One region of the Thermostichus sp. OS-CIW-26 genome, then DNA from elsewhere that is predicted to be linked to it. Evidence: riboswitches for the same ligand, from Rfam matches in the RefSeq annotation. Region 1 holds a riboswitch; each other region holds the start of a gene.
The links. Region 1 has a riboswitch for cobalamin ahead of ACVW0C_RS04950 (TonB-dependent receptor plug domain-containing protein). Riboswitches for the same ligand answer to the same signal wherever they lie in the genome.
Positions count from the first base shown of each region.

Region 2: linked by a shared signal. The riboswitch ahead of metE (5-methyltetrahydropteroyltriglutamate--homocysteine S-methyltransferase) and the one ahead of ACVW0C_RS04950 (TonB-dependent receptor plug domain-containing protein) in region 1 are both predicted to bind cobalamin.
Region 3: linked by a shared signal. The riboswitch ahead of ACVW0C_RS02575 (sirohydrochlorin chelatase) and the one ahead of ACVW0C_RS04950 (TonB-dependent receptor plug domain-containing protein) in region 1 are both predicted to bind cobalamin.

Region 1 is NZ_JBSSAG010000007.1:49,468-51,725, forward strand. It holds gene rsmH (16S rRNA (cytosine(1402)-N(4))-methyltransferase RsmH) at 1-114, shown strand, start outside; gene ACVW0C_RS04945 (hypothetical protein) at 291-815, shown strand; cobalamin riboswitch at 1,161-1,312, shown strand; gene ACVW0C_RS04950 (TonB-dependent receptor plug domain-containing protein) at 1,355-2,258, shown strand, end outside.
Region 2 is NZ_JBSSAG010000029.1:23,178-25,435, reverse strand. It holds gene ACVW0C_RS11100 (ABC transporter substrate-binding protein) at 1-359, opposite strand, end outside; cobalamin riboswitch at 603-807, shown strand; gene metE (5-methyltetrahydropteroyltriglutamate--homocysteine S-methyltransferase) at 1,264-2,258, shown strand, end outside.
Region 3 is NZ_JBSSAG010000003.1:127,792-130,049, reverse strand. It holds gene ACVW0C_RS02580 (heavy metal translocating P-type ATPase) at 1-559, shown strand, start outside; cobalamin riboswitch at 687-822, shown strand; gene ACVW0C_RS02575 (sirohydrochlorin chelatase) at 853-1,896, shown strand; gene ACVW0C_RS02570 (hypothetical protein) at 1,994-2,258, shown strand, end outside.

The DNA.
Region 1 (2,258 bases):
CGTTGGCAGGTGCTCACCCCCAAGCCCTTGTCCCCTTCCGAACTGGAACGGCAACGCAATCCACGGGCCCGCTCTGCCAAACTGCGAGTGGCTGCCCGCAGCAGTCAGATGTAGGTTTAGGTTGGTTCTCCCGCTCTCAAGAGATCGGCTACCGTGAAGCGGACAGCTGTCCTGCTGAGGCCGGGAATCGGGAGAAGGGGGTTGCTATTGGGGGATGCGGGGAACTAGGGTGAAGCGGAACCGGCAGTCCTGCACCGTCGGATCCCTTGGTGTGTGTGAGGTTAAGCCCTATGGTTAGCCAGCCTTTGAACGCAGGTCTTGATCGTCCCAAAAGCCCTCGTCGCCACAGACAGCCTTCTGCTCTGAGCCGACCCCTCTCCGGTACAGTTCAAGCCAGCCGCACCCAGCCTTTGGATTTGAAGTTGAAATCAGCCCATCCTCGCAGCCAACATTCGGCTTGGGCAGAACACCTAGCTTGGTGGAAGCAGATCTCCACAGGGATGGCTATCCTCTCTGGGGTTTCAGTGTTAAGCCTTTACAGTTGGACTGTGCATACCCAAAGCCGGTGGAGCCAGCGTTACCAGGTGTGGCAGCAGATGCAGCGCAACGAACGACAGTTTCTGCTGACTCAAGAATCCATTGCCAATTCTCTGCGGGAAATTGCCGACCGCTCCGAAATGGTGCCGCTGGTACCGGATCGGATGATCGAGGTGCCAATTGCCTCTCCCAGCCAAGTTAAACCGGATCCAGCCCACCAGACGACAGCCCCGCCTGAAATCGAAAAAGCTCCTCTTTTCTACCCGGTTGGGTACTAGTCCAATGAATCCCGTGGACAGCAGCCAAGCCACTGCTCCCCTCTTACTCTCCCAAAGGCTGTGGATTTTGCAAGATCTCAGCGTATCTCTATCCTCCCTATTCTTCAAATTCTTCAAAAGTCAAGGGATCCCTGGGCCTCGCGATCTGGAGTAGCAGCGGGCTATCCTTCAACTGCTTACAAAGCAGTGAAGAAATCTGGCCTAAATGGGATGTGGCCCATCCGAAGCCCTGGGATTGTCGTTGGGATCCCGTTCGCCCCTGGGGATGACATCCCCCCTGGCAGGATAGGAACTCCAGAGCAGGGGATGTATGATGCCTAGCACGGCTTTTTCGGAGCAATCGCAGAGAAAGCTGTACCGACAGGTTGTCCTGGGGATCAGCCAGGGCATGTAAAGGGGAAAGTCCGGTGCAAATCCGGCGCTGTGCCGCAACTGTGATGGGCTTGGGCTAGACCCATGCCCTCAGTCAGGATGCCCGCCTGCGGTTTTGGCTCGCATTTCTTCCGCGTCGCACGGAATCAGGAGCTTCAAGAAAGAAAATGAATCCCATTCTAGGTCTCAGCCTGGCGCTGGGGGGCTTTGTTTTGGGGATCCCAGCGTGGGCGCAGCCGGCGGCCTCTTCACCTTCAGCTCAAGAGGTGTTGGAAACCGGTGTTAGCGCCGAGATTTTAAATCAACCCGTCACCACACCTTTTCGCCGTCCTGGTTTGCTGCGGGATTCTTCCCGCCCGGTTTACGTCATTACCCGCCAGCAAATTCGAGAGCAAGGGGCAAGAACGGTTCAGGAGGCCCTGCGCTACCTGCCCGGGATCCTCAGCGACGGCACGGCGGGAACCCAGTTGGGAGCCCTTAGCTCCCAGTTTATGCGGGGAGGACGAACGGCCCAGGTGTTGGTGCTCTTGGATGGCCGCCCCATTAACGACCTGGGCTTTTTTGGCGGGTTCGATCTGTCTCAGATCACTACAGATGTGGTCGAGCGTATTGAGATCTCTCCAGGTGGGGGCTCCACCTTATACGGCTCCGATGCCGTTGGCGGGGTCATCAACATCGTGACGCTGGATCCAAAGCCGGGATCCGAGACCGTGCTGGAAGCGGCTATCGGCAGCTACGGCCTCAACGAGCAAGGGATCCAAAACCGCGGCCAAGCGCAGGATCTGGGCTGGGTGGTCAGCTATCGCCGTCTGCAGAGCAACAACGACTTTCCTTTTGAAATTAGGCGTTTGGGCAAAGCCGGCAGGCGGGAAAACTCGGCGGTGGAGTACCACAACCTACAAGCCAAACTCACCTGGCAACTGGCAGAAGGCCAGGTCCTAACCGGAAATGCCCTTTATCTCAACAAAGCGTTTCAGGTGCCCGGCAGCACCGAGTTTCCCTCCCCCGATGCAGTGCAAAACACCAACGACCTGCTGTTAGATCTCAGTTGGCTGTGGGATCAAGAGAGGG
Region 2 (2,258 bases), on a different contig from region 1:
GCTGCTGTGACAGGTTTTCCATCGGAGAAGACTGCATCCTTTCGTAGGGTTACCGTCCAGGTTAGGCCATCTTGGCTGACAGTGTAGCCAGTCGCCAGGTCGTTTACAATCTCAAGGTTCTCGTCCCGCCGCAGCAGAGTGCTTTGGAACAAAGGCGAACCGTAACGTCCCCAGCCCAGGGTGGGATCAAATCCTTCTTCCCTTTCCCCTCCAATGGCCAGCACGATTTGATCGCTGGATCCTGCTAGCTTTGGATCGAAAGCTGTCCGCTCAGCAGCATTCTGAGCGCATCCAGCCCACATCTGGCTCAGCAAGAAGAGGCCCACAGACCACACAGTTACTTTTAAGCTTGATGCCATAGAAACCCCGATCTGTCGCTTTTTCAGCAAAAAGGAGCAAACCCCCTTGCCTCCTGGACAAGACTTATGGCAGCTAAGCTATCACTGCCTTATCTTGAGAGCAATGCAGGGGGGGAGGATGCTTAGAGGATTCCGATGACTTCCTGCAAGACCGCTGGGTGAAAGGTGAGGTCTGGTAGCTCCAAAGGCTGCTGGCTTGGTGATGATTGAAGCACTCTACTCCCGTCTCTGAACTTCGTGATACGATGTAGCTCAGCTATCGGTTCTGACGGGGATCAGCCGCCAGAGGAAACGGGGAAAGAGCAGTGAGAATCTGCCGCTGTCCCGCAGCTGTGATCCGGTTTAGGAGAAGTCCTGCAGCAAATCTCTAGAGTCATTCGCTGCCGATCCAGGTCTTGTCCCCCAAAACCGTGTCAGTCAGAATGCCCGCCGATGGTTTTTCTAAACTTCACAACATCTGCGAGGTACAGATGGTAACTGTCTTGGCTTTAGCTCGTTTCTGCTTTCGTTATCCTGAGCATTTTCCCGGCGTTGCTCCCACAAGCTTTCGGTACTCCTCAGCAGTAGAAATAAGTCCAAGAACCCAAGCAAGACTCTGAGCCAGTTGGCCGGGAGAGAGTAAATTTTGGGTGCTGTTGCACCAAGATCTATCAAGATCTACAGCCCGCCTACGCGAAGGAAAGAGTGAGATGTCAGGCTTCCTGACTTCAATTGGTGGCTGGCAAGTAGCCACTGCGATCGCTGGCTGCGTTGAGCATCTTTTTTGCGCAAAAGGCAGTGTTTTGTTGGGGTTCCAGAGGCAAGAGAGGAACAGCCGGTTTCTTCCTTGGCGGGCGGGATCCCAGTTGAGGGCGAATTGAACGCAGGAAAATTAGAAAACTCAGTATTTGGGATGGCACACAACATGACTGCACAAACCATGACATTGGGGTATGCCCGCATGGGCAAGCGCCGCGAGCTCAAAAAAGCTTTGGAAGGCTTTTGGAGTGGTGCCCTAGGGTCAGAGGCTCTGCTGGCTACCTTTTGGGATTTGGAGACTCAAGCCTGGCAGACTCAGCTACAAGCTGGGATTGATCACATTGCGGTAGGGGATCAGACTCTCTACGACCATGTACTGGACTGGGCCACCTGGCTGGGGCTGATCCCCTCTCGGTTCCGAGGTCTGTCGGGTTTAGACCGCTACTTTGCCATGGCGCGGGGGCGGGAGGGCCTGCCGGCTTTGGAAATGACCAAGTGGTTTGACACCAACTACCACTACTTGGTACCCGAAATTGAGCCGGAAGCCGATCCCAGTCCTAACTTTGGGGATTTTTTGGAAAGAGTTCGGCGGGCCCAAGGGATCCTAGGGGAGCGCACCAGCCCCGTTGTCCTCAGTCCAGTGACTTTGCTCTGCCTTAGCCAGCGATCTGGGGATCTGCGGGCGGACTTGGAAAAGCTCCTTCCTCTGTACCGGGATCTCCTCCAGGAGTTAAAACAGCTGGGGATCCCAGAAGTCCAGATTCACGATCCCATTTTGGTTACCAGCCAGGGAAGTGGCCTGCGGGAAGCTGTGGAAATGAGCTACCGCCAGTTGGCAACCGCCGGGATCCCTGTCCACTTGGTCACCTACTTCGATGACCTGGGGGAGACTTACCCCTGGGTGGTGCAACTGCCGGTGGCCGGCATTAGCCTTGACTTTACCCGTGGCCACACCCTGGATCTGGTAAGAACCTATGGCTTTCCGGCTGACCAGATCCTAGGTGCTGGCGTAGTGGACGCTCGGAATGTCTGGAAGGTTCAGCCTGAGACCGTCTTGGCCAGCCTGCGGGAGCTGCAGGGGGTAGCTCCCAACCTACGGGTGCAGCCTTCCGCTTCGTTGCAATTTGTGCCCCACGACGCTGCTCTGGAAGCCCAGTTGCC
Region 3 (2,258 bases), on a different contig from region 1:
CTCTCCTGAGGCAGTGCAACAGCTGCAACAGATGGGTCTAGAGGTGATCCTGCTAACCGGGGATAACCCCACCACGGCCCAAGCGGTTGCTCGGCAAGCAGGCATTCAGCGGGTAATTGCCCAAGTCCGTCCGGATCAGAAGGCCGCTTACATACGCAGCCTAAGACAACCGCGACGGCGGGTGGCGATGGTGGGAGATGGCATTAACGATGCTCCGGCTCTGGCAGAAGCGGATGTGGGGATCGCCATCGGTACGGGTACGGATGTGGCGATGGCCGCCAGCGATATTACCCTCATGTCGGGAGATCTGCGGGGAGTCGCCACTGCCATTCAACTCAGCCGGGCCACCCTCAACAACATCCGCCAGAACCTCTTCTTCGCCTTTATCTACAATACGCTGGGGATCCCGATTGCCGCTGGGGCGCTCTATCCCTTTACAGGCTGGTTGCTCAACCCTATGCTGGCGGGGGCAGCCATGGCCCTGAGTTCCATTTCGGTGGTCGCCAATGCCCTGCGCCTGCGACACTTTCAGCCCCCCAGACCAGCGGGCCGGCGTTAGGCCCTCTCCCAGGGGCAAGGGGGATTAGCGCGGCAACAGTTTTGCTGCCCTTTGAGCATGAGTCTGCCGTACCGCTCATGCCTCAGGGCTATCTTCTGGCAGGCAAGAACATCCCCCCCGGGAGCTTGGTGAACGACAAGCGGCAAGCTAACCTAAAAGGCTCAGGCAGACTGGGGAAAGCGCGGTGCAAGTCCGCCACTGTGACGCAACTGTGATGGGATCCCTCCCTCAGCCAGAACACCCACCTGCCGTTGTCCTGTACCCCTTGCGATTCACAAGGAACGGAGTTTTTTGTGTTGAATACCCTCAGTGTTTCCCCTCCGCTTGCGGTTGGGCAGTCTCCTGTTGTCCCCCTGCCCCTGTTGCTCATCGGCCACGGATCCCGCGACCCTGAAGGGCGGCAAGCCTTTCTGGAGCTGGCCCAAGTCTACCAAGCTCTCACCCCCCATCGACCGGTGATCCCTTGTTTTCTGGAGCTGACCCAGCCAACCATTGCCCAGGGGGTAGAGCAGTGCTTGGCCCAAGGGTGGCAGGAGATCGTGGCCCTGCCGCTGTTGCTGTTTGGGGCCCGCCACAACAAGTTCGATGTGACGATGGAACTGGATCGCCTGCAGGCCCTCTATCCCCAGTTGCGCATTCGTTACGGTGGGCCGCTGGGGATCCGCATCGAGATCCTGCAACTGCTGCGAGACCGATTGGCCGCTTTGATGGCCGCCCAACCGCAGCGGATCCCAGAAGCAGAAACCGTGCTCCTATTTGTGGGTCGCGGCTCCAGCGATCCTGAGGCCAATGCCGAAGCCTGTAAACTGGCCCGATTGCTTTGGGAAGGATCCGGGTTTGCCGCTGTGGAGACCTGCTTTATCGGCATTACCCATCCCCGCCTGCCCGTGGGATTGGAGCGGGCCTTGTCCTGGCATCCGCGCCGGGTGATCGTGCTGCCCTACTTTCTGTTTACCGGAGTGCTGGTGAAAAAAATTGAGGCGGCAGTGGAACAACAACGACAACGACAGCCGGAAATCGACTGGCTGATGCTGCCGGAATTGGGCCTTGTGGATACGGTGCTGCACAGCCTGCAGCAACTGGAGCAGGAAGCCCTACAGGGCCAAACCCCGATGAACTGCCACCTGTGCAAGTTTCGCCTGGCCGTGAGCGCAGAGGTTGGAGCTGGATCCAGCCATCACCACCCTCACGAGCCTCATGACCACCATCACGGGCACGGATCCCATCACCACCCTCATTCTCACCCTCACCACGACCACGGCCACACCCACGCAGCGGCTGGGGATCCCTGGGCCCAATTAGAGGGCTACCACCAACGGGCATGGCAGGTGCCCTAAGAGGGAAACAGAGGCTGCTGGCGGGATAAACTGAGTGCAGACAGGCCATTTTTGAACCTGGTTTTCCCGCTCTAGCGGTTGTGATGACGAAAAAACGATGATGCTCTCCCGCTCCTCTTGGGTTTCAGGTGCCGCTGCCGCGGGGAGCGGGATCTTTGTTTTCGCCCTGGTGGTGGGGCTGCTGGATCAGATCCTGCCCACCCTGCCCAAGGTTTCCCTCTCCCTGGCCGGGATCCCTGGGATCCTGGCTGCCGCTGGGGCCTCCTATGGGGCCTGGCGGGTGGTTCAAATGGGTCTGCAATCGGCTTCCTGGAGCGACTTTCGAGAATCGCTGGTGGCGACCCTATCTCCCTTTGATCCTG